DNA from 2 places in the Kitasatospora sp. NBC_01539 genome. Region 2 is predicted to be linked to the other one. Evidence: predicted binding sites of a transcription regulator. Region 2 holds the regulator's gene; the other holds the start of a gene.
What was found. Region 2 encodes HrcA, which represses chaperone genes, less so after heat shock. Its sites were predicted from a motif close to TTNGCACTCNGNNNNNCNGAGTGCNAA; they were not measured.

Region 1 (14,939 bases), 1.8 Mb from region 2:
GACGGCGGCGAGAAATCGCTTGTTCATGAACAGCCCAACGAGCCGCCCGCCGTCCGGTCACCGCACACCCCCCGAGTGCGGGACACTGGAAAGTCTGCGACACGACGTACCGGAGGCTTCCCGCGTGAACGACGGACCGCTCATCGTGCAGAGCGACAAGACGCTGCTGCTGGAGATCGACCACCCCAGGGCCGCGGACTGCCGGCGGGTGATCGCGCCGTTCGCCGAACTGGAGCGCGCCCCCGAGCACGTGCACACCTACCGCGTCACCCCGCTCGGCCTGTGGAACGCCCGCGCGGCCGGCCACGACGCCGAGCAGGTCGTGGACGCCCTGGTGTCGTACTCGCGCTACCCGGTGCCGCACGCGCTGCTGGTGGACATCGCCGACACCATGGGCCGCTACGGGCGGCTGCAGCTCCAGAAGCACCCCGTCCACGGGCTGGTGCTCTCCAGCACCGACCGGCCGGTGCTGGAGGAGGTGCTGCGCTCCAAGAAGGTCGCCCCGCTGGTCGGCGCCCGCGTCGACCCCGACACCGTGGTCGTGCACCCGTCGGAGCGCGGCCAGATCAAGCAGACCCTCCTCAAGCTCGGCTGGCCCGCCGAGGACCACGCCGGCTACGTGGACGGCGAGGCCCACCCGATCGAGCTGGACCAGGACGGCTGGACCCTGCGCCCCTACCAGCAGCAGGCGGTGGAGGGCTTCTGGCACGGCGGCAGCGGCGTCGTGGTGCTGCCGTGCGGCGCCGGCAAGACCCTGGTCGGGGCCGCGGCCATGGCGGAGGCCAAGTCGACGACGCTGATCCTCGTCACCAACACCGTCTCGGCCCGGCAGTGGAAGCACGAGCTGGTGAAGCGCACCTCGCTGACCGAGGAGGAGATCGGCGAGTACAGCGGCACCCGCAAGGAGATCCGGCCGGTCACCATCGCGACGTACCAGGTGATGACCACCCGCCGGAAGGGCGTCTACCCGCACCTGGAGCTGTTCGACGCCCGCAACTGGGGCCTGGTCGTCTACGACGAGGTGCACCTGCTACCCGCACCGGTCTTCAAGTTCACCGCCGACCTGCAGGCCCGGCGGCGGCTCGGCCTCACGGCGACCCTGGTCCGCGAGGACGGCCGCGAGGGCGACGTGTTCTCCCTGATCGGGCCCAAGCGCTTCGACGCCCCGTGGAAGGAGATCGAGGCGCAGGGCTACATCGCGCCCGCCGACTGCGTGGAGGTGCGGGTGACGCTCTCCGACTCGGAGCGCCTGATGTACGCCACGGCGGAGGCCGAGGAGCGCTACCGGTTCTGCTCGACCACCGCGACCAAGCGGCGGGTGGTGGAGGCCCTCGTCCGCAAGCACGAGAAGGACCAGACGCTGGTCATCGGCCAGTACATCGACCAGCTGGACGAGCTCGGCGAGGTGCTCGACGCGCCGGTGATCAAGGGCGAGACGTCGAACGCCCAGCGGGAGAAGCTCTTCGACGCGTTCCGCAACAAGGAGATCAGCGTGCTGGTGGTCTCCAAGGTGGCGAACTTCTCCATCGACCTGCCGGAGGCGACCGTCGCCATCCAGGTGTCCGGCACGTTCGGCTCCCGGCAGGAGGAGGCGCAGCGCCTCGGCCGGGTGCTGCGGCCCAAGTCGGACGGTCACATGGCGCACTTCTACTCGGTCGTCGCCCGTGACACCGTCGACCAGGACTTCGCGGCGCACCGGCAGCGCTTCCTCGCCGAACAGGGCTACGCCTATCGGATCGTCGACGCGGACGACATCTGACGGACCGGCCGGCGCGTGCCCGGGGCCCGGGGCCGGTGACTCAGGAGGCGACGCCGTCGCGCCCCAGGAGGACGACCCGGGCGGCGGTGTCGAGCATGATCCCGACGTTGCGGACGGCCTTCGCCACCGGGCTGCGGTGCCGGGGGCCCGCGGCGGTGCGCGGGGCGTCGGCGTGGGCGGCGGGTCGGGCTGCGGGGTGGTCCGGCGCGTTTCTCATGCGTTCCACGGTAAGGAGTCGGCCGCCGACCGCACATCGGCCGGAGGTCGGCCGTGCAGCCCCCCGGACGTCGTCCTTCCGGCGGATCCCGACCCCGACGTCCTGCGGGTCCCGTCCCCGAGAGCGGCGGGCCCCGAGGGGCACGGTCCAGCGGCGGAGCGCCTCCGGAGGCCGGATCCGGGAAGCCCGCCAGGACGGGTACGGGCCGCAACTCCGAGGTGTTCGGGACGCCCGGGGCGGAGCGCGGTGGGCGGCTCACGGGCGGTCCGGGCGGACGCCCCCGTCCGGGTGGTGACGGCCCCGGCGCCCGGCGCGGGGCGGACCCCGGAGGCACTCGGCCGTCCCCGGCAAACCCTTGGCACGGTTCGCGGCCGATCGGCTATCATCGCCGGTCTGCCCCTCCCGAACCGTGGTGCCCCGTCGTGCGGCAGCCGGGGGAGGTCCGGCCGCTCGGCAACCGGCCGGTGTCCTTCTGCCGTGAGCTTTGACGATGAGTCCGCTGCCCCCGTACGGTCCCGTGCGGGCGGGGCAGCCGGGAAGGTTCGCCGTGCACTCCCCCACCACGCCCACCATCGGTGCCACCGGCACGGGTGCCGCCGACGCCTCCGATCCGCTGCAGCGCGAGCGCGACCATCTGGCGTCCTCGCGCGCGGCCCTGCGCGCGATGCGCGCGGACGCCGAGTCGCTCGACCTGCGCGACGTCACCGGCACCTGGGTCTCCGCGGCGGTGCTGCGGCACCAGGTCGAGCAGCGCATCCTCGCCCTCGCCGACCTGGCGCACACCCCGCTGTTCTTCGGCCGCCTCGACTACCTGCACGCGATCAGCGAGGAGCTGGCCGAGGGCGGCGCGGGCGAGCGGTTCTACATCGGGCGCCGGCACGTGCACGACGCGGTCGGCGACCCGATGGTGATCGACTGGCGGGCGCCGGTCTCGCAGCCGTTCTACCGGGCCAGCCGCAAGGACCCGCTGGACGTCGAGCGGCGTCGCCGTTTCGGCTACACGGGCGGCGAACTGACGGCCTATGAGGACGAGCACCTGTCCGACCCGGCGGAGACCGACACCCGGTCGGCGCTGCTCGCGGCGGAGATCGAGAAGCCGCGCGTCGGCCCGATGCGCGACATCGTGGCCACCATCCAGCCCGAGCAGGACGAGATCGTGCGCGCCGACATCGGCGGCACGGTCTGCGTGCAGGGTGCCCCGGGCACCGGGAAGACCGCGGTCGGCCTGCACCGTGTCGCCTACCTGCTGTACGCGCACCGGGACAGGCTGGCCCGCACCGGCACGCTGGTGATCGGGCCGAACAGCTCGTTCCTGCGGTACATCGAGCAGGTGCTGCCCGCGCTCGGCGAGCTGGACGTCGCGCAGGCGACCGTCCAGCAGTTGGTGGCGCACGTGGAGGTGCGCGGCACGGACACCGCGGCGGCGGCGACGGTCAAGGGCGACGCCCGGATGGCCGAGGTGCTGCGGCGCGCGGTGCGGTCCGGCATCACGCTGCCGTCGGAGCCCTGCGTCGTCGTCCGGGGATCGCGGCGCTGGCGCGTCCCGGTGCACGAGCTGACGGAGATCATCGAGGAGCTGCGCGCCCGGGACATCCGGTACGGCGCCGCCCGCGAGGCGCTGCCGCAGCGGATCGCCCACGTGGTGCTGGTGAAGATGGAGCACGGCGGCGAGGCGCCGGACGACCGCGTGCAGGACGCCGTGGCGCGCAACACCGCGGTCAAGGCCGTGGTGAAGGAGTGCTGGCCGCCGGTCGACCCGGTGAAGCTGGTGCACCGGCTGCTGTCGGACGCGGAGTTCCTCGCGGCCTGCGCGGACGGCGTGCTGACGGCGGACGAGCAGGAGGCGGTGCGGTGGGCGAAGCCGCCGCGGTCGGTGCGGACGGCGCCGTGGTCGGCGGCCGACGCGGTGCTCGTCGACGAGGCGGGCGACCTGGTGCAGCGGACCGCCTCGCTCGGTCACGTGGTGCTCGACGAGGCGCAGGACCTCTCGCCGATGCAGTACCGGGCGGTCGGCCGGCGGTGCTCGACCGGTTCGGCGACCGTGCTCGGCGACCTCGCGCAGGGGACGACGCCGTGGGCGACGGCGAGCTGGCCGGAGGCCCTGCACCACCTGGGCAAGCCGGGCGCGCACGTGGAGGAGCTGACGCAGGGCTTCCGGGTGCCGGAGGAGGTCATCGCGTACGCGTCGCGGCTGCTGCCGTCGATCGCGCCGGGGCTGGCACCGGCCGGGTCGGTGCGCGACGCACCGGGCTCGCTGGTGGTCCGGAAGGTCGACGACGACCTGCCGGGCGCCGTCGTGGCGGCGTGCCGCACCGCCCTGGACTCCGAGGGGTCGACCGGGCTGATCGCGGCGGACGACCGGATCCCGCTGCTCGCCGGGGCCCTCGCCGCGGCCGGGCTGCCGTTCCTCGCCCCGGGCGCGGAGACGTCGGCCGAGGCCCGGCTGACCCTGGTGCCGGCCTCGCTGGCGAAGGGTCTGGAGTACGACTACGTGGTGCTCGACGAGCCCGCCGCGGTGGTGGCGGGCGAGCCCGACGAGCGGACCGGGCTGCGCCGCCTCTACGTGGCGCTCACCCGGGCGGTCTCCGGTCTGCAGGTGCTGCACGCGGAGCCGCTGCCGGCCCAGCTGGCCGGCTGACGGACGATCGCCGGTCGGCCGGCCGCCGGGTCGGGCGCCGATCAGGTGTCGGCCAGGGTGCGCCAGGCCGCGACCTTGGCGGGGTCGACCGGCGTCGTCCAGCCGTCGACGCGGACGGCCCCGCCGATGTGGAACGCGTCGAAGCCGGCCGCGCGGAGCCCGGGCACGTGCTCGGACCGCAGGCCGCCGCCGACCAGGATGCGCTGGCGGTAGCCGGGGTCGCCGGCCTTGGCGAGCTCGCCCTCCAGGACGCCCTGGCCCGCGTCGACACCGGCCGGGGAGCCGGAGGTGAGGAAGGTGTCCAGGCCGGGGAGGCCGGCGACGGCCGCGCGGACGGCGGAGCGGTCGGCGCTGTGGTCGATGGCCCGGTGGAAGGTCCAGCGGCAGCCCGCGACGGCCTCGGCGACGGCGGTGGTGGCGGCCAGGTCGACCGCGCCGTCGGCGTCGAGGAATCCGAGGACGAACTCCTCGGCACCCTCGGCCCGCAGGGCGGCGGTGCGGGCGAGCAGGTCGTCGAGGTCGCCGGGGGTGAAGCCGTCGCGGATGCGGAGCATCACCCGGAGCGGGAGGGCGACGGCGGCCCGGATGGCCGCGAAGTCGGCCACCGAGGGGGTGAGCCCGTCGGCGGCCATGTCGGTGACCAGTTCCAGGCGGTCGGCGCCGCCGGACTCGGCGGCCAGGGCGTCCTGGGCGGTCAGCGCGATGACTTCCACGATTGGTCTAGACATATCGCTACCTTGCCACACGGGCCCGCCCCCCGGCGAGCCCCCTCCCGCGATCCGGTCGCCCGGTGCCGGGGGGGGCGGCCCGGGGGAGGACCGGCAGCCCGGGGGCGCCCGGAACGGGGGGCCGCCGCACGGGCCGGGGACGGCCGGCGGGGACGGGCGCGGCGGGAGCGGCCGCCGGGAGGAGGAGCGGAACACCCGGTGCAGCAGAATGGCCGTCATGACCGATGTCCTGCTCGACCGCTGGAACGGCCTGCTGGCCCGCTGCGGCGCCACCGCCGACCCGGAGCCGTACGGCCGCGACCTGCTGGCCCGCTGGGCCGAGCCGCAGCGCCGCTACCACGCGGTCGACCACCTGCGCGCGGTGCTCGACCACGTCGACACGCTGGCCGCGCTCGCCGACGACGCCGACGCGGTGCGGCTGGCCGCGTGGTTCCACGACGCGGTGTACCGGCCCGACCGCTCCGAGAACGAGGAGCGCAGCGCCCAGCTCGCCGTCCGCGCCCTGCGGGAGGCCGGACTGGCGGAGGGGTCCGTCCAGGAGGTCGCCCGGCTGGTGCGCCTGACGGCCGGTCACGACTGCGCCGCGGGCGACCGCAACGGCGAGGTGCTGTGCGACGCCGACCTGGCGATCCTCGGGTCGGCCCCGGAGCGGTACGCGGCGTACGCGGCCGAGGTCCGCGAGGAGTACGCGTTCGTGCCGGAGGAGGCCTTCCGGGCGGGCCGCGCCGCGATCCTGCGGCAGCTGCTGGCGCTGCCGGCGCTCTACCGCACCGCGCAGGCCCGGGAACGCTTCGACGCGGCGGCCCGGACGAACCTGGCGGCCGAGCTCAGCCGTCTCGAAAGCTAGCCTTCCGGCGGCGCAGCCCGGCCGCGGTCAGCCGGGCCACCAGCTCCTTGGAGCCCACCGGCTCGGCGCCGAGCGCGACCGCGCGGTCGTACCAGGCCGCCGGGATGTCGTAGTGGTCGCGCTCGAAGCCCTTCGCGGGGGCGCCGAGCAGCACGGCGAAGGCGTGCAGCTCCTCGTAGCCCGTGTCACTCACGAGGTGCGACCACAGCTTGCCGTGGCCGGGCCAGGTCGGCGGGTCGATGAGGATCACGCGAGGTGCCCGACCGCGGCGACGGCCACGCCCTCCTTGCCGCACACCCAGTGCGGCTCGGGGCCGAGCTCGGGTTCGACGCCCAGCGCGTGCGGGTCGCCCGCGGTCGCGCAGGCCTCGCAGAGCGGCCAGCGGCCGTACGCCTCCAGCAGGGCGTCCTGCACGTCCTGGGCGACCAGCCCGAGGACGTACTCCGTGCCGTCGGGCCACTGCTCCAGCCACCACCGGCGGTGCGTGACGGCGTTCTCGACGAGCGAGACGACGGCGGCGTCGGCGACGTCGCGGGCGGTCAGGTCGGCGAGGATCAGCGCACGGGCGGCGTGCAGGGCGGCTTCGATCTCAGGGCTGGCCATCCCCCCATTGTCGCGCAGCGCCCCACGGCGGGGTGAAGCGGGCGAGAACGCCGCGAGGGCGGCCTCCCCGTGGGGAGACCGCCCTCGCGGGACGATCGGAACCGCTGATCCGCCGGGGATCAGAAGTCCATGTCACCGCCCGGCATGCCGCCGCCGGCGGCCGCGGAGGCCTTCTCCGGCTTGTCGGCGATGACGGCCTCGGTGGTGAGGAAGAGCGCCGCGATGGAGGCGGCGTTCTGCAGCGCGGAGCGGGTGACCTTGGCCGGGTCAATGATGCCCGCGGCGATGAGGTCGACGTACTCGTTGGTGGCGGCGTTCAGACCGTGACCGGCGGGGAGGTTGCGCACCTTCTCCACCACGACACCGCCTTCGAGGCCGGCGTTGGTCGCGATCTGCTTGATCGGGGCCTCCAGCGCGACCTTGACGATGTTGGCACCGGTGGCCTCGTCGCCCTCCAGCTCCAGCTTGTCGAAGACGACCGAGGCCTGGAGCAGCGCGACGCCGCCACCGGCGACGATGCCCTCCTCGACGGCGGCCTTCGCGTTGCGGACGGCGTCCTCGATGCGGTGCTTGCGCTCCTTGAGCTCCACCTCGGTCGCCGCGCCGGCCTTGATGACGGCGACGCCGCCGGCCAGCTTGGCGAGGCGCTCCTGGAGCTTCTCGCGGTCGTAGTCCGAGTCGCTGTTCTCGATCTCGGCGCGGATCTGGTTCACGCGGCCGGCGACCTGGTCGCTGTCGCCGCCACCGTCGACGATGGTCGTCTCGTCCTTGGTGATGACGACCTTGCGGGCGCTGCCCAGCAGGTCGAGACCGGCGTTCTCCAGCTTGAGGCCGACCTCCTCGGAGATGACGGTGCCACCGGTGAGGATGGCGATGTCGCCGAGCATGGCCTTGCGGCGGTCGCCGAAGCCCGGGGCCTTGACGGCGACGGACTTGAAGGTGCCGCGGATCTTGTTCACGACCAGGGTCGACAGCGCCTCGCCGTCGACGTCCTCGGCGATGATGACGAGCGGCTTGCCGCTCTGCATGACCTTCTCCAGCAGCGGGAGGAGGTCCTTGACCGAGCTGATCTTGGAGTTGGCGATGAGGATGTAGGGGTCCTCGAAGCTGGTCTCCATGCGCTCCAGGTCGGTGGCGAAGTACGCGGAGATGTAGCCCTTGTCGAAGCGCATGCCCTCGGTGAGCTCGAGCTCCAGACCGAAGGTGTTGCTCTCCTCGACGGTGATGACGCCTTCCTTGCCGACCTTGTCCATCGCCTCGGCGATGAGCTCGCCGATCTGGGTGTCGGCGGCGGAGATCGAGGCGGTGGAGGCGATCTGCTCCTTGGTCTCGACGTCCTTGGCCTGGGCCAGGAGCTGGTCGGAGACCGCGACGACGGCCTTCTCGATGCCGCGCTTGAGGGCCATCGGGTTGGCGCCGGCGGCGACGTTGCGCAGGCCCTCGCGCACGAGCGCCTGGGCGAGCACGGTGGCGGTGGTGGTGCCGTCACCCGCGACGTCGTCGGTCTTCTTGGCGACCTCCTTGACGAGCTCCGCGCCGATCTTCTCGTACGGGTCCTCGAGCTCGATCTCCTTGGCGATGGAGACACCGTCGTTGGTGATCGTGGGGGCGCCCCACTTCTTCTCCAGAACGACGTTGCGACCCTTGGGGCCGAGCGTGACCTTCACTGCGTCGGCAAGCTGGTTCATGCCGCGCTCAAGGCCGCGGCGAGCTTCCTCATCAAAGGCGATGATCTTGGCCATCAGAAGTGGTCCTCCGGGACACGGTCGACTGCTCGGACCAGAGGTGCCCGCGACGGACGGCCCTGTGAGCGGGGGTCCATTCCCCTACCGCTCGCCGGGGCCTCACCGACCCGGTCCGCTTGTCACTCTCATGCTGTGAGTGCTAACGCCAATAGTTAGCACTCTCGGATGGCGAGTGCAAGCCCGATCGCCGTGTCCGCGCGGATGATTCCCGTCCGCGTCCCGCGCCCCGGACACGACGGAGGCCCGTACGACGGTGTCGTACGGGCCTCCGCGAAGACGAGGTGTGACCACCAGCTCGGGACGAGCCGAGGGCTCCGCAGGTCGCAGTGTCAGGCCGCAGCAGCACGGACCATGTCCGCCTGCGGCCCCTTCTGACCCTGGGAGATCTCGAACTCGACCCGCTGGCCCTCCTCGAGGGTGCGGTAGCCGTCCATCTGGATCGCGCTGTAGTGGACGAAGACGTCCGCACCACCGTCGACCGCGATGAAGCCGTAGCCCTTCTCCGCGTTGAACCACTTGACGGTGCCCTGAGCCATTCCGAACTCCCCTTGTGCTGTGCTGGCCATTCACGGGTCCGCAGGATGCGTTCCCAGGTCCGGTGGCCGGCCCGAGGGAACCCCCCCTTGGGCACAGCCTGTACGCCGCAGACCACCGCACGGGCCCCCGCGGAGGGGGCCGACGGGCGAGTGAATGCGTCGACCGCGGCTGAATGTATCCGGACAGGAGCCCTGTGCAACAGAGCCAACTTCTGGGAATTCCCGCACCATCCCGGGGGATATCACGGGATGAAAGCGCCGGATCTTCGCAATTCGCGCGGGACATAACGGGCGCAGCACGACATAACGCTGCAGGAATTCTGACACTTGCCTGACAGATTCGCCCCGGCGCCCTTCGTGCGGCGTCTCAGCGGGCGGACGGGGCCTGCGATCCGCCCGGGCGCCCCGCGCCCGCGGCCCGGTCGGCGCGGCCGCGCGGGGAATTCCGGGTATTACGGCAGATCAGGGGCGACGTCGCGGAGGGAGGCGCTGCCGCTTTCGGCACTCTACTCCTCCCACCGCCGGTCGAATTCCACCGGGCACGGCAGGAGCCGCCGCCGGTAACGGAAAAAGGCATTCCGTTCCCGGCGGCGGCTCCGATGGTGCGTACGCGTCGCGGACGGGCCGGTGCGACCGGACCGCCCGCGCGGCGGGGCCTCAGCAGCCGCCGGCCACCGCGGGGATGATCGAGATGGCGGCGCCGTCCTTGATCTCCGTCTCCAGGCCCTCGGCGAAGCGCACGTCGTCGTCGTTCACGTAGACGTTGACGAAGCGGCGCAGCTTGCCGGCGTCGTCCAGGATGCGCGCGGCGATGCCGGCGTGGTTCTGCTCCAGGTCCGCGATGACGGCGGCCAGGGTGGTGCCCTCGGCGGTGACCTCGGCGGAGCCGCCGGTGTAGGTGCGCAGGATGGTCGGGATGCGGACGGTGGCGCTCATACGGTGCTCCTTGCGGACGTGGTGAGGGGGGCTCAGACGAGGCCGGCGGCGCGGAAGGACTCCAGCGTCGGGCGGATGGTGGCGGTGAGGCCGGAGTCGGCGACCGCGTCGAGGGTCTTCAGGCCGTCGCCGGTGTTGATGGCGACGGTCTCCTTCGACGGGTCGAGCTGCCCGGTCTCGACCAGCTTCTTGAGCACGCCGATCGTCACGCCGCCGGCGGTCTCGGCGAAGATGCCCTCGGTGCGCGCCAGGAGCTTGATGGCGGCCACGACCTCGGCGTCGGTGACGTCCTCGACGGCGCCGCCGGTGCGGCGGGCGATGTCGAGGACGTACGGGCCGTCGGCCGGGTTGCCGATGGCCAGCGACTTGGCGATGGTGTCCGGCTTGACCGGGCGGATCACGTCGCGGCCGGCCTTGAAGGCGGCCGAGACCGGGGAGCAGCCCTCGGCCTGGGCGCCGAAGATCTTGTAGGGGCGGTCCTCGACCAGGCCGAGCTTGATCAGCTCCTGCAGGCCCTTGTCGATCTTGGTGAGCTGGGAGCCCGAGGCGATCGGGATGACCAGCTGCTCCGGGAGGCGCCAGCCGAGCTGCTCGCAGATCTCGAAGGCGAGCGTCTTGGAGCCCTCGCCGTAGTACGGGCGGAGGTTGACGTTCACGAAGCCCCAGCCCTCGCCGATCGGGTCGCCGATCAGCTCGGAGCAGAAGCGGTTCACGTCGTCGTAGTTGCCGTCGATGCCGACCAGGGCGCCGCCGTACACCCCGGCCATGACGATCTTGCCCTGCTCCAGGTCGTGCGGGATGAACACGCAGGACTTGAAGCCCGCCCGGGCGGCGGCCGCGCCGACCGCGCCGGCGAGGTTGCCGGTGGACGAGCAGGAGAGCGTGGTGAAGTCGAAGGCGCGGGCGGCCTCGATGGCGCAGGCGACGACGCGGTCCTTGAAGGAGTGCGTCGGGTTGCCAGAGTCGTCCTTGACGTGCAGCTGGGCGGTGAAGCCGAGCTCGCGGCCGAGGTTGTCGGCCTTGACGAGCGGGGTCCAGCCGGGGTTCAGGTTGGGCTTGCCGGCGACGTCGGCGGGCACGGGGAGCAGCGGGGCGTAGCGCCAGATGCTGGCCGGGCCGGCCTCGATGGCCTTGCGGAGCTCCTCGGCGTCGTAGCCGTCGTAGTCGTACGCGATCTCCAGCGGGCCGAAGCACTCGATGCACGCGAAGCTCGGTCCGAGCGGGAAGCGGGTGCCGCACTCGCGACAGGACAGCGCGGCGGCGGGGCCGAGGTCAACGGCGGCAGGGGTAGCGGTAGCCATGATGGCGGAGGCCTCTCTCCTCATCTTCCCCGTGACGCGGGCGCGCCACAGGACGGAATTGGCACCTGTCCCGCGGGGCCTGTGACCGCCCTGCGAGAAGGTTGCCGGGACGTCGACGGGCCGTTCCCTCAGTCCCTCTGGATGAGCTCTGTGAAGTTGTCGGTCCTGCGCTGCGGCGACCCCGGCGTGCGAAGGCGCGACCGCAGTACGAAGACTGTAACCGAAGGCCTGCGGGCCGAGACCCCCGCGTCCGATACGCGAGATGGAAGTTACGAGGAGCGAGACCGTGACCGAGCTGCCCCGTCCCGACGTCCTCCCGGAGGTGGCGACCTGGTTGCGCCGCCGCTCCTGGGCGGCGGCCGACCGTCCGGTGGAGCTGCTGCTCGCCGCCAAACGGGCGGCGGGACGGGACGGGACGGTCAGCGTGGTGCTGCCCGCGCTGGACGAGGAGCCGACCGTCGGCGAGATCGTGACCGCCATCCGCGAGGAGCTGATGGAGCGCCACCCGCTGGTCGACGAACTGGTGGTGGTCGACTCCGGCTCGGTCGACCGCACCGCGGAGACGGCCCGGGCCGCCGGCGCGCGGGTGGTGCACCGCGACGACATCCTGCCGGGGCTGCCCGCCGTCCACGGCAAGGGCGAGGTGCTCTGGCGGTCGCTGCTGGCGACGTCCGGGGCGATCGTCTGCTTCATCGACGCCGACCTGCGCGAGTTCGACCCGGCCTTCGTCTCGGGGATCGTCGGCCCGCTCCTGACCGATCCCGGCATCGCGCTGGTGAAGGCGATGTACGACCGGCCGCTGGAGACCGACGGCGCGGTCGTGCCGGCCGGCGGCGGCCGGGTCACCGAGCTGGTCGCCCGGCCGCTGCTGAACATGCACTGGCCGCAGCTGGCGGGCTTCGTGCAGCCGCTCGGCGGCGAGTACGCGGCGCGCCGCTCGCTGCTGGAGCGGCTGCCGTTCCCCACCGGGTACGGGGTGGAGCTGGGCCTGCTGGTCGACGCCCTGGAGGCGGCCGGACTGGACGCGCTGGCGCAGGTCGACGTCGGGGTGCGGCACCACCGCCACCAGGACGGGCACGCCCTCGGGCGGATGGCCGCCACGATCTACCGGACCGCCCTGGAGCGGCTCGACCGCGCGGACCGGCTGAAGGCGGCCGAGGACCTCGTGCACCCGCTGCTCACGCAGTTCACCCGCGACCCGGGCACCAGCGGCTTCACCGCGCACACCCACCCGGTGACGGCGCTGGAGCGGCCGCCGATGCAGACGCTCGCCGAGTACCGGGAGCGCTGAGCGGCCGCCGCCGCGACCCGGCCGGAACGGCGCCGAATGGTTTGCCACCCCGGTCCGGCGGCAAGCTAGGGGATATGGCCGATCTCGCGTTCGAACCTCCGCAGCAGTCCGGCGCCGCCCCCGTCCTCGTGGCCTCGAACCGGGGCCCGGTGTCCTTCACCAGCGAGGACGACGGCACCCTGACCCTCCGCAGAGGCGGCGGCGGGCTGGTCTCGGGACTGTCCGCGATCGACGACCCGACCGCGGTGTGGGTGTGCGCCGCGCTCGGCGACGCCGACCGCACGGCCGCCCGGCAGGCGCCGGACGGCCGGCTGGACCGCGCCGGGCACGACGTCGGCGGCCAGGCCGTCCGGATGCTGGACATCGAGCCCGGCACCTTCGCCCGGGCCTACAACGGCATCGCCAACTCGACCCTCTGGTTCGTCCACCACCTGCTGTACGACACCCCGGTCAGCCCGGTCTTCGACGACCGCTTCCGCCGCGAGTGGGACTCCTACACGGCGTACAACACCGCCTTCGCCGAGGCGCTCGCCGCCGAGGCCGCCCCCGGCGCCGCCGTGCTCGTGCAGGACTACCACCTCTCGCTCGCCCCGGCGCAGCTCCGCAGGCTCCGCCCCGACCTGCGGATCGGGCACTTCTCGCACACCCCGTGGGCGCCGCCCGAGTACTACCGGCTGCTGCCCGACGACGTCGCCGCCGAGGTGCTCACCGGCATCCTCGGCGCCGACCGGGCCGGCTTCCTCACCGAGCGCTGGGCGCTCGCCTTCGCCGACTGCTGCGAGGCCGTGCTCGGGGCCACCGTCGACCGGGCGGCCCGCACGGTCACCCACGCCGGGCGCACCACGCACCTGGGCGTGCACGGGCTCGGCGCGGACGCCGACTTCCTGCGGGAGCGCGCGCACCGGCCGGACGTCGACGCCCGGCTCGCGGCGCTGCAGGAGGCCGTGGGCGACCGGCGGACGATCGTCCGGGTCGACCGCACCGAGCTCAGCAAGAACATCGTCCGCGGGCTGCTCGCCTACCGGCACCTGCTGCGCAGCCGCCCCGAGTGGCTGGACCGGGTCGTGCACGTCGCCTTCGCGTACCCCTCCCGGCACGACCTGCCGGAGTACCGCGAGTACACGGCGGCGGTGCAGCGGATCGCGCACGAGATCGACGACGAGTTCGCCACGGCCTCCTGGCAGCCGCTGATCCTGCACGTCAACGACGACTTCCCGCGGTCGCTGGCGGCGTACCGGCTCGCCGACGTCGCCCTGGTCAACCCGATCCGGGACGGCATGAACCTCGTCGCCAAGGAGATCCCCGTGGTCTCCGACCACGGTTGCGCGCTCGTGCTCTCCCGCGAGGCCGGCGCGTACGCCGAGCTCGCCGAGGACGCGCTCACGGTCAACCCGTACGACGTGATCGCCACCGCGGAGGCCCTGCACCAGGCGCTCACCATGCCCGCCGGGGAGCGCGCCGACCGCACCAAGCGGCTCGCCGCCGCGGCCACCGCGCTGCCCCCGCAGCAGTGGTTCCTGGACCAGCTCAACGCCCTGCGCTGAGCTCCCCGGCGAGCGCCTCCAGCAGCTCCACCAGGCCGGCCGGGCCCGCGACGACGACGTCGGCCCGGTCGGCCAGCTCGCGCACCGGCGCCTCGCCGGTGGTGGGCCCGCTGCACACCAGCAGGCCCGGCAGGCCCTCGGTGCGGCGCTTCTCGACGGCGGCGTACGCGGCCAGGTCGCCGAGGTCGTCGCCCGCGTAGACCACGGTGCGGGCGGCGGGCCGCTCGGCGAGGAAGGCCGCCAGGGCGCCGCCCTTGTCGACGCCCGGCGGACGGAGTTCCAGCACGAAACGGCCCGGCTCGACCATCAGGCCGTGCTCGGCGGCCAGGGCGGCGAGCGGGGCGCGCAGCGCGTCCACGGCCTGCTGCGGCTCGGCGGTGCGGCGGGTGTGGACGGCCAGCGCGCGGCCCTTGTCCTCCGTCCAGGTGCCCTCGGGCGCGCCCTCCCGGGCGAGCACGGCGGGCAGCGCGGCACGCACGGCGGCCACGCCGGGCGGCGGCTCGGGGGCGGTGAGCGCGCCGGTGAGGGCGTCCCACCGCTCGGCGCCGTACTGCCCGAGGACGGTCAGGTGCTCCAGGCCGGGCACGCCGGCGAAGCCGCCGTACTCGACGGCCAGGGCGGCGGGCCGGCCGGTGACCACGGCGACCGCGTCGACGAGCGGCGCCAGCGCGGCGAGCGCGGCGGCCGCGGCGGGGTGGGCGCGTGCGGCGTCGGGGTCGGCGACGATCGGCGCGAGCGTGCCGTCGAAGTCGAAGGCCAGCACGGCCCCGCCGGGGTCGGCCCGCAGTGCCGCC
Region 2 (14,939 bases):
AGGAGCGCGGCGCCGCCTGGCTGGTGGACCACCCGGACGCCGTCGAGAAGTCCGTCGACTCGCTGCAGCCCGAGCAACTCGCCACCCTCATCTACACCTCCGGCACGACCGGCCGCCCGAAGGGCGTGCGGCTGGTGCACGACTGCTGGGCGTACGAGGCGGTGGCGCAGGAGGAGAGCGGGCTGCTGCGCGCGGACGACGTGCAGTTCATGTGGCTGCCGCTGTCGCACGTGTTCGGCAAGACGCTGATCTCCGGGCAGATCGCCACCGGCCACGTGATGGCCGTGGACGGCCGGGTCGACCGCATCATCCACAACCTGCCGGCGATCCGCCCGACCCTGATGGCGTCCGCGCCGCGGATCTTCGAGAAGGTCTACAACGGCATCGCGGGCAAGGCCCGGGCCGAGGGCGGCGCCAAGTACAAGATCTTCCAGTGGGCCGCGGGCGTGGCGCGCGACCACGCGCGCACCACCCAGGCCAACGAGATCGCGACCGGCCGCGCGACCGCCCCGCTGGGGCTGAGGGTGCAGCACGCGATCGCCGACAAGCTGGTCTACGCGAAGATCCGGGGCGCGTTCGGCGGCCGGATGCGCGGCTCGGTCTCCGGCAGTGCCGCGCTGGCGCCCGAGATCGGCTTCTTCTTCATGGGTGCGGGCGTGCCGATCCTGGAGGGCTACGGCCTCACCGAGACCTCGGCCGGCTCCACCGTGAACCGGGAGGGCCACGTGCGGGTCGGCACGGTCGGCCTGCCGCTGCCCGGCACCGAGGTGCGGATCGCCGAGGACGGCGAGATCCTGCTGCGCGGCCCCGGCGTGATGCGCGGCTACCACGACATGCCCGAGCAGACCGCCGAGGTGCTGGAGAGCGACGGCTGGTTCCACACCGGCGACATCGGCGAGCTCGACAAGGACGGCTACCTGCGGATCACCGACCGCAAGAAGGACATGTTCAAGACCTCCGGCGGCAAGTACGTCGCGCCGAGCGAGGTCGAGGGCAAGTTCAAGGCGGTCTGCCCGTTCGTCAGCAACATCCTGGTCATCGGCAACCAGCGGAACTTCTGCACCGCGCTGATCGGCCTCGACGAGAGCGTGATCATGCCGTGGGCCGCCGAGCACGGCCTGGCCGGCAAGTCGTACGCCGAGGTCGTCGGTGCCCCCGAGACGCACGAGCTGATCGCGGGCTTCGTGCAGCGCCTCAACGGCGACCTGCAGCGCTGGCAGACGATCAAGAAGTTCACGCTGCTCCCGCGGGACCTCGACATCGAGCACGGCGAGCTCACGCCCAGCCTCAAGATCAAGCGCCCGGTCGTCGAGCGCACCTACGCCGACGCCATCACCGGGATGTACGCCGGCGCCAACGAGGCCTGACCCGCCCCGGTCCCGTACGGCTCCGGGGCAACCCGAGCCGTACGGGACAATGGGGTCATGCCCTCCGCACTCCCCGACGGCGAACCCGTGCCGTCCGACGGTTCGCTGCCCTCCTCCGCTCTCGCCGGGCTCGGCAGCCGGCCGTTCGGCTTCTACCTGCACGTGCCGTACTGCGCCAGCCGCTGCGGTTACTGCGACTTCAACACGTACACCGCCACCGAGCTGCGCGGCTCCGGCGCCGTCGCCTCGCAGGAGACGTACGCCGACAACGTGATCGCCGAGATCCGGCACGCCCGCACGGTGCTCGGCGACACCGACCTGCCCGTGCAGACCGTCTTCCTCGGCGGCGGCACGCCCACCCTGCTGCCCGCCGGTGACCTGGTGCGGATGCTCGCCGCCCTGCGCGAGGAGTTCGGCCTCGCCGAGGGCGCGGAGGTCACGACCGAGGCCAACCCCGAGTCTGTCGGCCCGGCCTACCTGGAGGAGCTCCGGGCGGGCGGCTACAACCGGGTCTCCTTCGGCATGCAGTCGGCCCGTCGCCACGTGCTGCAGGTGCTCGACCGCCACCACACGCCGGGCCGCCCGGAGGCCTGCGTCGCCGAGGCCCGCGCGGCCGGCTTCGACCACGTCAACCTCGACCTGATCTACGGCACGCCCGGCGAGTCCGACGACGACTGGCGGGCCTCCCTCGACGCCGCGATCGGCGCCGGTCCGGACCACGTCTCCGCCTACTCCCTCATCGTCGAGGACGGCACCCGCCTCGCCGCCCGCGTGAAGCGCGGCGAGCTGCCGACGATCGACGACGACGTGCACGCCGACCGCTACCTCATCGCCGAGCAGGCGCTCTCCGCGGCCGGCTACGCCTGGTACGAGGTCTCCAACTGGGCCACCACGCCCGAGGGCCGCTGCCGCCACAACGAGCTCTACTGGACGGGCGCCGACTGGTGGGGCGCCGGGCCGGGCGCCCACAGCCACGTGGGCGGCGTCCGCTGGTGGAACGCCAAGCACCCCGCGGCGTACGCGCAGGCCCTCGCCGAGGGCCGCACCCCCGCCCTGGGCCGGGAGGTCCTCGCCGGCGAGGACCGCCGCGTCGAGCGCATCCTGCTGGAACTGCGCCTCGTCGACGGCTGCCCGCTCGACCTGCTCACCGACACCGGCCGCAAGGCCGCCGCCACCGCCCTCGCCGACGGCCTGCTCGACCCCGCCGCCCACGCCGACGGCCGCGCCGCCCTCACCCTGCGCGGGCGGCTGCTGGCCGACGCCGTGGTACGTGACCTCGTCGACTGACGGCCGTTACCTTGGTAGCAGCCGTCCGAGGGAGCGAGTGATGACTGCCGTTGACGACCGGGTGAGTGCGATCTACGAGAGCCTCGACGTCCCGGAAGGCTTCAAGGCCGAGCTCATTCGGGGGGAAATCGTGATGACGGCGGGGCCGGACATGGTCCACAACGTGATCGTCGCCGCGATCCAGCACCAGGTGCCGTACGCGCACTGGCGCGCCCTCACGACACAGGACCTCTCGATCCCAGGTGAGCCGAGTGAGCCGCAGCCCGACCTGGTGGTCTTCGAGCGGGGAGCCGTCCGGGAGTCCGGTCGGCTCCTTCCGTCGGGCGCCGTGACGCTGGTCGTGGAGGTCGTCTCCAAGACCAGCGGCGATCGCGACTACCGCACCAAGCGCGGGATGTACGCTGCCGGACGGATCCCCGCCTACCTCCTCGTCGACCCGACGGAGGGTGTCTGCGTGCTCTTCACCGAACCGGTCGAGGAGAATGCCAAGGGCCTTCCCGACTACCGGTCCGAGCGGACCAGCGGCTTCGGTGAGCCCGTGGCCGTGGACGTGCTCGGCATCACCCTCGACACCACCGATTTCCAGGCCCTCGACTGACGGGCCCGGACCGCTCAGCCCGGCTGCGTGACGAAGTCGATCAGCTCCTCGACCCGGCCCAGCAGGGCCGGGTCGAGGTCGCGGTAGGAGCGCACCGAGGCGAGGATGCGCCGCCAGGCGGCAGGCGGGTCCACGGGCCAGCCCAGGCGGCGGCAGACGCCCTCCTTCCAGACCTCCCCGCGCGGCACCTCCGGCCAGCCGGGGATGCCCACGCTGGACGGCTTCACGGCCTGCCACACGTCGATGTACGGGTGGCCCACCACCAGCACCGACGAGCCGGTCACCCGCGCGGCGATCCGGTGCTCCTTGGTGCCCGGCAGCAGGTGGTCGACGAGCACGCCGAGCCGCCGCCCCGGGCCGGGCGCGAACCCGTCGACGATCGCCGGCAGGTCGTCCACGCCCTCCAGGTACTCGACGACCACGCCCTCGATCCGCAGGTCGTCGCCCCAGACCCGCTCGACCAGCTCGGCGTCGTGCCGGCCCTCCACGTAGATCCGCGACTCCCGGGCCACCCGGGCCCGCGCCCCCGGCACCGCGACCGACCCGGAGGCCGTCCGGGCGGGACCGGCCGCGGGGGCCGCGGCGGCGGGGCGGACGAGCGTCACCACCCGCCCCTCCAGCAGGAAACCCCGCGGCACCAGCGGGAACACCCGGTGCCTGCCGAAACGGTCCTCCAGGGTCACGGTGAACCCCTCGGCCGTCCGCTCGCACCGCACGACCGCCCCGCAGTACCCGGTGGCCGCGTCCTCCACCACCAGGTCGCGCTCGGCGGCCACCTCCGGCGCGGGCTGCTGCCGCTTCCACGGCGGGGTCAGATCGGGCCCGTACTCCCTGCTGCGCATGGACGGGAGTCTACGAGCCGTGACACGCCGCCGGCGGGCCCGCCCGGCGGGTGTCACGGCTCGCGGCTACAGCCCCGGGGCGCCCCACACCGGGAACCAGCGCGACAGGTCCGACTCGATCCGCAGGTCGTTCGGCAGCATCGCCTTCACCTGCAGCTCCACCGGGCTGTTGCGCCTCTCGCCGCCGCCCGGCATCGGCGCGAACGGGTAGAACGTGCCGCGCTTGTACAGGTAGACCAGGCCCAGCGGCTGCCCTGCCGCGTTGCGGAAGCCCACGATCGAGCAGAGCAGCTGCGGGCCGAAGCCGTGCGCCTCCAGCTCGCTGTTGACCGCGTGCAGGTCGTTGACCAGGTCGGGCAGCTCCTCCGGGGTGTGCCGGGCGAGGAGCCAGGAGTAGCCGTACGCGTCCCGGGACGCCTCGACGGGCACCCCGCCGCGGCCGGTGTCGGCGTCCAGCAGGGCCTGCACCTGTTGCTGCACCTCCTCGAAGGCGCCGCCCTCGACGGCCGCGAAGCACACCGCACCGAGCCCGGTCGGCCGGAAGCCCGCCGCGGCCTCCAGGGTGAGCGCCGCGGACGGGATGCCGAAGAGCTGGTCCAGATCGGGCTCGACGGGCTTGGTGCGGCCCAGCAGGGAGTCCAGGAAACCCACGGTGCGGTCCTCTCACCGGCCGAGCTCGGCGGAGATCCGCGCCAGCTGCTCCAGCCGCTGCTCCAGCGACGGGTGGGTGGAGAACAGCTGCGAGGCGGTCTCCCGCGCGCTCAGCGCCGGGGCGAAGTAGAAGGCGTTGTACGGCTGCGACCTGCGCAGGTCCTCGGTGGGGATGGCGGCGATCTGCCCGGTCACCTTCGTCAGCGCGGAGGCGAGCGCGCTGGGCCGGCCGGTCAGCTGGGCGGCGGCCCGGTCGGCGGCGAGCTCGCGGTAGCGGGAGAGCAGCCGGGTCAGCAGGAAGCTGAGGGCGTACACGAGCATGCTGACCAGCGGGACGAGGATCAGCGCGATCGCGGCGTTGGGGTCGTTGCTGTTGCGGTTGCCGCCGCTCATGAAGCCGCCGTACAGCGCCATGCGGGTGATCAGCCCGGCGAGCACGCCGAGGAACCCCGCGACGGTCATGACGGCCACGTCGCGGTGCGCGACGTGCGACAGCTCGTGGGCGAGCACCCCCTCCAGCTCCTCCGGTTCCAGGCGGCGCAGCAGGCCGGTGGTCACGCACACCACGGCCTTCTGCTGGTTGCGCCCGGTGGCGAAGGCGTTCGGCATGTCGTTGTGGGCCACGGCGATCCGCGGTTTCGGCATGTCGGCGAGGGCGCACAGCCGGTCGACGGTGCCGTGCAGCTGCGGGTACTCCTCGGGGGTCACCGGCCGGGCGCCCATCGCCCGCTCGGTGATCCGGTCGCTGAACCAGAACTGCGCGACGAACAGGCCGCCGGAGATCAGCAGGACGATCGGCCAGGCGCCGCGCAGCAGCACGATCAGCACGCCGGTGAAGCCGACGTACACCAGGCCGATCAGGAACATCGTGAGGACCATCCGGCCGGTCAGGCCGCGGTCGGGTGCGAAGCGGGAGTGCTGCCGTGACGACGACATCGCTGCTCCTTCGGTAGCTCGCTCGCCTTCGATGCTGCCACCAGGAGGCGGGGGCGGCGCGGCCCGCGGCCCCGACAATCGGTCGAGGATCACGTGGGCGGCCCGTTCCTGCCGCCGGGGGAGGGCCCTACACTGGCAGGTACGGTCCTGGCACTCTGCCTTCCAGAGTGCCAAAGGGCCGGACGGGCCGCCAGGTCCGACGGGCGAAGACGGAGGTGCGTGCCCCGTGGTCAACGAGCGCAGGGTCGACGAGCGCCTGATCGACACGCGTGCCGCCGTGCGCCCGCTCGACGAGCGCAGGCTCGCCGTGCTGCGGGCCATCGTCCAGGACTACGTGGGAACCGAGGAGCCGGTCGGCTCCAAGGCCCTCGTGGAGCGCCACAACCTCGGGGTCTCCCCGGCGACGGTGCGCAACGACATGGCCGCCCTGGAGGAGGACGGCTTCATCCACCAGCCGCACACCAGCGCCGGACGCATCCCCACCGACAAGGGGTACCGGCTCTTCGTGGACCGGCTGGCCGAGGTGAAGCCGATGACGCCCCCGGAGCGGCGGGCGATCCGGCACTTCCTGGAGGGCGCGGTCGACCTCGACGACGTCGTCGCCCGGACGGTGCGCCTGCTCGCCCAGCTGACCCGGCAGGTCGCCGTGGTGCAGTACCCCTCCCTGACCCGCTCCACCGTGCGGCACGTCGAACTGGTCGCGCTGGCACCCGCGAAGGTGATGCTCGTCCTGATCACCAACACCGGACGGGTGGAGCAGCGGATCGTCGACTGTCCCGGCTCGGTCGGCGAGACCGTCCTGGCCGACCTGCGCGCCAAGCTCAACGCCCACGCGTGCGGGCAGCGGCTGCCGGACGTCCCGGAGCTCCTGGAGGACCTGCCCGGGTCGTTCGAGCCCGCCGACCGGCCCGCCGTCTCCACCGTGCTCGCCACGCTCTTCGAGACGCTCGCCGAGCAGAACGAGGAGCGCATCATGCTGGCCGGCACGGCCAACCTGACGCGCTTCGGCCACGACTTCCCGCTGACCATCCAGCCGGTGCTCGAAGCGCTGGAGGAGCAGGTGGTGCTGCTGCGCCTGCTGGGGGAGACCGCGGAGTCCGGCATGACCGTCCGGATCGGCCGGGAGAACGCGTACGAGGGACTCAATTCCACGTCCGTGGTCTCCGTCGGTTACGGTTCGGGCGACCAGAGCGTGGCAAAGCTGGGAGTGATCGGTCCGACCCGGATGGATTACCCGGGCACAATGGGGGCGGTGCGAGCGGTTGCACGGTACGTGGGCCAGATCCTGGCCGAGTCGTAACAACGGCGGCGCGGGCACCGCGCGGCCGGTCGGGCGCAAGCACTTCTAGAGGCGGAACAAGCGGAGCATTTGGTGGCCACGGACTACTACGCGGTACTCGGCGTCCGACGGGATGCGGGGCAGGACGAGATCAAGAAGGCGTTCCGGCGCCTCGCGCGTGAACTGCACCCGGACGTCAACCCGGACCCCAAGACCCAGGAGCGGTTCAAGGAGATCAACGCCGCCTACGAGGTGCTGTCGGACCCGGCCAAGCGCCAGGTCTACGACCTCGGCGGCGACCCGCTCTCCCCGAACGGCGGAGGCGGTGGCGCGGGCGGCTTCGGCGCCGCGGGCTTCGGCTTCTCCGACATCATGGACGCCTTCTTCGGCGCGGCCGGGGGCCAGCGCGGACCGCGCTCGCGGACCCGCCGCGGCCAGGACGCCATGATCCGACTGGAGATCACCCTGGAGGAGGCCGCGTTCGGCACCACCAAGGAGCTCCAGGTCGACACGGCCGTCACCTGTACGACCTGCTCCGGCGAGGGCGCCGCACCCGGCACCTCCGCGCAGACCTGCGACATGTGCCGCGGCAAGGGCGAGGTCTCCCAGGTCACCCGGTCGTTCCTCGGCCAGGTCATGACCTCGCGCCCCTGCCCGCAGTGCCAGGGCTTCGGCACCGTCGTGCCGACCCCGTGCCCGGAGTGCGCCGGCGACGGCCGCGTACGGGCCCGCCGCACCCTCACCGTCAAGATCCCCGCCGGTGTCGACAACGGCACCCGCATCCAGCTGGCCGGCGAGGGCGAGGTCGGCCCCGGCGGCGGCCCGGCCGGCGACCTGTACGTCGAGATCGCCGAGTCGTCGCACCCGACGTTCCAGCGGCGCGGCGACGACCTGCACTGCACGGTCACCATCCCGATGACGGCGGCCTCGCTCGGCACCCAGGTGCCGCTGCAGACGCTCGACGGGATGGAGGAGGTCGACATCCGGCCCGGCACGCAGTCCGGCCAGTCGATCCCGCTGCACGGCCGCGGCATCACGCACCTGCGCGGGGGCGGCCGGGGCGACCTGATAGTGCACGTCGAGGTGCAGACGCCGACCAAGCTCGACCCCGAGCAGGAGGACCTGCTGCGGCGGCTCGCCGTGCTGCGCGGCGAGGAACGGCCGTCCGGCCACTTCTCGCCCGGCCAGCAGGGCCTGTTCTCGCGGCTCAAGGACGCCTTCAACGGCCGCTAGGCCGTCGCCTGCACCGAAGCGCGGGGCCCGGCCGACCGGCCGGGCCCCGCGCTCGTGCAGCACCCCCGTACCCCGCCTCCCCGTACCGCCGGGGGAGCCCCGCACACCAGGAGTGGAGCCGCTGTGACCGCGCCCGTGTTCGTCGTCGAGACCGCGCTGCTGGCCGGGGCCGCCCCGGGGACGGTCGTCCGCCTCGACGGGCCGGAGGGCCGCCACGCCGCCGCGGTGAAACGGCTGGCGGCCGGCGAGGCCGTCACCCTCGCCGACGGCCACGGCCTGGGCGTCGACGGCACCGTCGCCGCGGTGCACGGCAAGGACGCGCTGGACGTCACCGTCGTCACCGTCCGCACCGAGCCGGAGCCGGCCCCCCGCATCGTCGTCGTCCAGGCGCTCCCCAAGGGCGACCGCGGCGAACTCGCCGTGGAGACCATGACCGAGGCCGGCGTCGACGCCGTGATCCCCTGGGCGGCGTCCCGCTGCATCACCCAGTGGAAGGGCGACCGGGGCGCCAAGGCGCTCGCCAAGTGGCGCGCCACCGCCCGCGAGGCCGGCAAGCAGTCCCGCCGGCTGCGCTTCCCCGAGGTGCACGACCTCGTGACCACCCGTCAGCTGACCCCGCTGCTGGCCCGGGCGGCGTTCGCCGCCGTCCTGCACGAGGACGGCGCCCGGCCGCTCGCCACCGCCGAACTGCCCGTCGGCGGCGACATCGTGCTCGTCGTCGGCCCCGAGGGCGGCGTCTCCCCGGACGAGCTCGCCGCCTTCGCCGAGGCCGGCGCGGCCCCCCACCGGCTCGGCCCGACGGTGCTGCGCACCTCCACCGCGGGGGTGGCGGCCGGCGCGCTGCTGCTCGGCCGCACCGGCCGCTGGTCCTGACGCGGCGTCCGGGCCCGGCCCGTACGCCGCTCCGGCAGGGTCCGTGCGACCCGTTCGTACGCTCCTGAAGAAACCGCCTGCGTCGGCGCCGGGCCGTGCCTAGGGTGCTGCCTGTGACCGAACCGCAGAGCACCTCCCACGGCGCCTACCTGCGCCACCCCCACCTGCACGGCGACCTCGTCGCCTTCGTCGCGGAGGACGACGTCTGGCTGGCGCCGCTGGACGGCGGCCGGGCCTGGCGGCTGACGGCGGACCAGACCCCGGCCTCCCACCCGCGCTTCTCCCCGGACGGCGCGCACGTCGCCTGGACCTCGACCCGCGACGGGGCGCCGGAGATCCACGTCGCCCCCGCCGAGGGCGGTCCCGCCCGCCGCCTCACCCACTGGGGCAGCGCCCGCACCCAGCTGCGCGGCTGGACGGCCGACGGCCGCCCGATCGCCGTCACCACCGCCGGGCAGGCCACCCTGCGCCGCAGCTGGGCGTTCGCGATCCCGCTCGACGGCGGCGAGGCGACCCGCCTGCCGTACGGGCCGGTCGGCGGCCTCGCCCTGGAGCCGGGCGGCGACCGGGTGCTGCTGCTGTCGGCGTTCAGCCGCGAGCCCGCGCACTGGAAGCGCTACCGCGGCGGCACCGCCGGGAAGCTGTGGATCGGCACGCGCGACTTCACCCGCGTGCACGCCGACCTCGGCGGCAACATCGAGTCGCCCCTGTGGGTCGGCGGCCGGATCGCCTTCCTCTCCGACCACGAGGGCAGCGGCCGGCTCTACTCCAGCCTCCCCGACGGCACCGACCTGCGGCGACACAGCGACGGCCCGTTCTACGCCCGCAACGCCACCACCGACGGCACCCGCGTCGTCTGGCACAGCGGCGGCGACCTGTGGCTGCTCGACGACCTCGACGGCGCCGAGCCCCGCCGCCTGGACATCCGCCTCGCCGGGCCGCGCACCCGCCGCCAGCCGCACCCGGTCGCCGCCTCCGGCCACCTCGACGGCGTCGCCCCCGACCGCACCGGCCGGGCCGGCGCGGCCGTCGTCCGCGGCACCGTGCACTGGCTGACGCACCGTGAGGGCCCCGCCCGGGTGCTCGACGACACCCCCGGCGCGCGCGCCCGCCTGGCCCGCGTCGTGCCCGGCGCGGACGGCGCGCAGGGCGTCGTCTGGGTGACCGACGCGGAGGGCGACGACGCCCTGGAGTACGCGCCCGCCGTGCTGGAGCCCGGGCGCCGCCGCCTCGCCGCCGGGCAGCTCGGCCGGGTGCTCGACCTCGTCGCCTCCCCGGACGGCAAGCAGCTCGCCGTGGCCTCCCACGACGGCCGGGTGCTGCTCGTCGCGCTCTCCGACGGCACCGTGCACGAGCTCGCCCGCAGCGAGAACGGCGAGGTCACCGGCCTCGCCTTCAGCCCCGACTCGGGCCGGCTCGCGTGGTCCAGCCCGGTGCTCGGCGCCTGGTCGCTGCGCCAGATCATGCTGGCCGACCTGACCTCCCGCACCGTCAGCGAGGCCACCCAGCAGCGCTTCGTCGACTACTCGCCGGCCTTCACCTCGGACGGCAGGCACCTGGCGTTCCTGTCGGTGCGCAACTTCGACCCGGTCTACGACGTGCACTCCTTCGACCTGTCGTTCCCGACCGGCACCCGGCCGTACCTGATCACGCTCGCCGCGGACACCCCGTCGCCGTTCGGCCCGCAGCGGGCCGGCCGGCCCGTCGGCGGCGAGGACGAGGACGCCAAGCCCGCCGGGAAGGACGCCGAGAAGGCCGAGGACACCGCGCCCGAGCCCACCCGGGTCGACCTGGAGGGCATCGCCGACCGCATCCTGGCGTTCCCGGTGGAGGGCGGCTCCTTCGGCAGCCTGCGGGCCGTCAAGGACGGCGTGGTGTGGACCCGCCTGCCGCTCGTCGGCGAGCTGGGCGACAACGCCGCCTCCCTGGAGGACGACCACCCGCGTCCGGTGCTGGAGCACTTCGACCTCGGCAAGCGCCGCGCCCAGGAGATCGTCGCCGGCCTCGACGGCTACGCGGTCAGCGGGGACGGCACCCGCCTCGCGGTCCGCGACGGCGGCGCGCTGAAGATCGTCCCGGCCGACCGCAAGGCCGGCGAGGACGACGAGGTCGACGTCGACCTCGGCCGCCTGCGCGTCACCGTCGACCCGGCCGCCGAGTGGCGCCAGATGTTCGACGAGAACGGCCGCCTGATGCGCGACAACTACTGGCGCGCCGACATGAACGGCGTCGACTGGGCGGGCGTCCTCGACCGCTACCGGCCGCTGGTGGACCGGGCCGGCACGCACGACGACCTCGTCGACCTGCTCTGGGAGACCGTCGGCGAGCTCGGCACCTCCCACGCGTACGTCACCCCGCCCGGCCGCGGCCCGGAGGCCGCCCGCCGGCAGGGCCTGCTCGGTGCCGACCTCGTCCGCGACGGCGACGTCTGGCGCGTCGACCGCGTCCTGCCCGGCGAGTCGTCCGACCCGCGGGCCCGCTCGCCGCTGGCCGCGCCGGGCGTCGCCGTCCGGTCGGGCGACGCGATCCTCGCGGTGGACGGCCGCCCGGTCGACCCCGTCACCGGCCCGGCGCCGCTGCTCGCCGGCACCGCCGGCCGGCCGGTCGAGCTGACCGTCGCCGGCAAGGACGGCACGGCGCGCCACCCCGTGGTCGTGCCGCTCGCCGACGAGGAGCCGCTGCGCTACCACGACTGGGTGGCGGGCCGCCGCGCCGAGGTGCGCGAGCGCTCCGGCGGCCGGCTCGGCTACCTCCACGTGCCCGACATGATCAGCTCCGGCTGGGCGCAGCTCCACCGCGACCTGCGGGTCGAGCTGGCCCGCGAGGGCGTCGTCGTCGACCTGCGGGAGAACCGCGGCGGCCACACCTCGCAGCTCGTCATCGAGAAGCTCAACCGGAAGATCATCGGCTGGGACCGGGCCCGTGACATCGCCAACCCCGACCCGTACCCGGGCGACGCCCCGCGCGGTCCGGTGGTGGCGCTGGCCGACGCGTTCTCCGGGTCCGACGGCGACATCGTCAACGCCGCCATCCAGGCGCTCGGCATCGGCCCGGTCGTCGGCACCCGCACCTGGGGCGGCGTGATCGGCATCGACGGCAAGTACGCGCTCGTCGACGGCACCGCCGTCACCCAGCCCAAGTACGCCTTCTGGCTGGAGGGCTACGGCTGGGGCGTGGAGAACCACGGCGTCGACCCGGACGTCGTCGTGGAGATCGCCCCGCAGGACTGGGCGGCGGGCCGCGACACCCAGCTCGCCGAGGGCGTCCGCCTCGCGCTCGCCGCCCTCGCCGAGCAGCCCGCCCGTACGCCCCCGGCGCTGCCCGAGCTGTAGCGCGCCCGCGGGCGGGGGCGGCCGCCGTGCCGTCCCCGCCCCCGGCCGCGGTCTGCCCGGGGGACGCCTCGGCTAGGCTGCGGACCGTCAGTGACGATCACCAGAGCTCATGACCGAGGAGACCGCTCATGGCCGGCGAGGCCCAGCCCGACTGCCTGTTCTGCAAGATCGTGGCGGGTGACATCCCGGCGACGCTCGTCCGGGAGACCGGGAACACCGTCGCGTTCCGCGACATCAACCCGCAGGCGCCGACCCACGTGCTGGTCATCCCGAAGGTGCACTACCCGAACGCCGCCGCGCTCGCCGCCGCCGAGCCCGCGATCACCGCCGAACTCCTCACCGAGGCCGGCGAGGTCGCCGCCGACGAGAAGATCGACGGCTCCGGCTACCGCATGATCTTCAACACCGGCGCGGGCGCCGGCCAGACGGTCTTCCACGCGCACGTGCACGTCCTCGGCGGCACTCCGCTCCGCGAGGGCCTGGTCTGACGTGTCACAGCGCGAACTCGTCGTCCTCGGCACCGCCAGCCAGGTGCCCACCCGGCACCGCAACCACAACGGCTACCTGCTGCGCTGGGACGGCGAGGGCATCCTGTTCGACCCGGGCGAGGGCACCCAGCGGCAGATGCTGCACGCCGGGGTGTCCGCCACCCAGATCACCCGGATCGCGGTCACCCACTTCCACGGCGACCACTGCCTCGGCCTGTCCGGCGTGATCCAGCGGATCAGCCTGGACCGCGTCCCGCACCCGGTCGACGCCTACTACCCCGCCTCCGGCCAGGTCTTCTTCGACCGGCTGCGGTACTCCTCCGCCTACCACGAGAGCGCCGAGCTGCGGCCCCGGCCGATCCTCGAACCCGGCCCGCTGCCGGCGCCCGGCGCGGCGTTCGAACTCTCCGCGGTACGGCTCTCGCACCCGGTCGAGTCGTTCGGCTACCGCCTCACCGAGCCCGACAGCCGCCGCATGATCCCGGAGCGCCTGGCCGCCCTCGGCCTGCGCGGCCCCGCCGTCGGCACCCTCCTGCAGGACGGCCGGATCGAGGCCGGCGGCCGCACGGTCACCCTCGACGAGGTCAGCGAGACCCGGCCCGGGCAGCGCTTCGCCTTCGTCATGGACACCCGCCTGTGCGACGGCGTCGCGGAGCTCGCCGACGGTGCGGACCTGCTCGTCGCCGAGGCCACCTTCGCCGACGCCGACGCCCACCTGGCCCGCGAGCACGGCCACCTCACCGCCGGGCAGGCCGGTGCGGTCGCCGCCGAGGCGGGCGTGCGGACCCTCGTCCTCACCCATTTCTCGCAGCGCTACCCGGTGCTCGACCAGCACCTCGCCGAGGCCCGCAAGCAGTTCGACGGCGAGATCGTCGTCGCCGAGGACCTGGCCAGGATCCCGGTGCCGAAGCGCCGGACGTAGCACGGCGGACGAAAACCACTCGCGCAGCCCCGCGCGGTGGCCCACCATCGAACCCGCCGGGCGGTGCCGCGCCGACCCGGTGCCCTGCCCTCCGGGAGAGGGCGCGCGCGGCGTACCCTGGTGACCTCGGACACCTCCGAGCTGCACCCCGAGACGACGAATGGGGATGAGGCAGGCCGCTGTGCCGACCCATGAGTGACACACCGCAGACCCGTACCAACGGACAGCCGCGACGCGACGCGGAGGCCAGCACCCGGATCGTGATCCCGGAGAAGCATCCCATGGTGACTCTCCTCGGTGCGGCGGACTCCCTCCTGCGCGTGATCGAGCAGGGCTTCCCGCAGACCGACATCCACGTGCGCGGCAACGAGGTCACCGCCACCGGCGACCGCGCCGAGATCCGGATCGTCGAGCAGCTCTTCAACGAGATGATGCTGGTGCTCCGCACCGGCCAACCCCTGACGGAGGACGCCGTGGAGCGCTCCATCGCCATGCTCAGGAGCGCCGCCGACCACCCGGACCACCCGGCGCCCTCCGAGGTGTTCACCGCGAACATCCTCTCCAACCGGGGCCGCACCATCCGCCCCAAGACCCTCAACCAGCAGCGCTACGTCGACGCGATCGACAAGCACACGATCGTCTTCGGCCTCGGCCCGGCGGGCACCGGCAAGACCTACCTGGCGATGGCCAAGGCCGTGCAGGCCCTCCAGGCCAAGGAGGTCAACCGGATCATCCTGACCCGGCCCGCCGTCGAGGCGGGGGAGCGGCTGGGCTTCCTGCCCGGCACCCTCTACGAGAAGATCGATCCGTACCTGCGCCCGCTCTACGACGCGCTGCACGACATGATGGACCCGGATTCCATCCCCCGGCTGATGGCCGCCGGAACGATCGAGGTCGCACCGCTCGCGTACATGCGCGGCCGCACCCTCAACGACGCCTTCATCATCCTCGACGAGGCGCAGAACACCTCGCCCGAGCAGATGAAGATGTTCCTGACCCGGCTCGGCTTCAACTCCCGGGTGGTCGTCACCGGTGACACCAGCCAGATCGACCTGCCGGGCAGCACCCGCAGCGGCCTCAAGGTCGTCCAGGAGATCCTCGCGGACGTACCCGACATCCACTTCTCGGTGC

Region 1: groL (chaperonin GroEL) is a predicted target of HrcA. The motif match lies at 8,690-8,716, and genes of this name have one in related genera.

What each region holds. Positions count from the first base shown of each region.
Region 1 covers NZ_CP109390.1:4,055,762-4,070,700, forward strand. The annotation lists gene OG335_RS17285 (hypothetical protein) at 1-27, opposite strand, end outside; gene OG335_RS17290 (DNA repair helicase XPB) at 125-1,759, shown strand; gene OG335_RS17295 (hypothetical protein) at 1,800-1,976, opposite strand; gene OG335_RS17300 (HelD family protein) at 2,467-4,614, shown strand; gene OG335_RS17305 (copper homeostasis protein CutC) at 4,656-5,342, opposite strand; gene OG335_RS17310 (hypothetical protein) at 5,560-6,189, shown strand; gene OG335_RS17315 (DUF4031 domain-containing protein) at 6,170-6,439, opposite strand; gene OG335_RS17320 (hypothetical protein) at 6,436-6,792, opposite strand; gene groL (chaperonin GroEL) at 6,912-8,534, opposite strand; gene OG335_RS17330 (cold-shock protein) at 8,867-9,073, opposite strand; gene OG335_RS17335 (MoaD/ThiS family protein) at 9,731-10,009, opposite strand; gene thrC (threonine synthase) at 10,042-11,310, opposite strand; SAM riboswitch class I at 11,328-11,458, opposite strand; gene OG335_RS17345 (glucosyl-3-phosphoglycerate synthase) at 11,597-12,601, shown strand; gene OG335_RS17350 (trehalose-6-phosphate synthase) at 12,676-14,145, shown strand; gene otsB (trehalose-phosphatase) at 14,129-14,939, opposite strand, start outside.
Region 2 covers NZ_CP109390.1:5,816,160-5,831,098, forward strand. The annotation lists gene OG335_RS25150 (AMP-dependent synthetase/ligase) at 1-1,367, shown strand, start outside; gene hemW (radical SAM family heme chaperone HemW) at 1,425-2,654, shown strand; gene OG335_RS25160 (Uma2 family endonuclease) at 2,695-3,252, shown strand; gene OG335_RS25165 (DUF3097 domain-containing protein) at 3,267-4,094, opposite strand; gene OG335_RS25170 (hypothetical protein) at 4,161-4,745, opposite strand; gene htpX (zinc metalloprotease HtpX) at 4,758-5,681, opposite strand; gene hrcA (heat-inducible transcriptional repressor HrcA) at 5,959-6,981, shown strand; gene dnaJ (molecular chaperone DnaJ) at 7,054-8,193, shown strand; gene OG335_RS25190 (16S rRNA (uracil(1498)-N(3))-methyltransferase) at 8,317-9,066, shown strand; gene OG335_RS25195 (PDZ domain-containing protein) at 9,180-12,398, shown strand; gene OG335_RS25200 (histidine triad nucleotide-binding protein) at 12,527-12,886, shown strand; gene OG335_RS25205 (ribonuclease Z) at 12,888-13,808, shown strand; gene OG335_RS25210 (PhoH family protein) at 14,000-14,939, shown strand, end outside.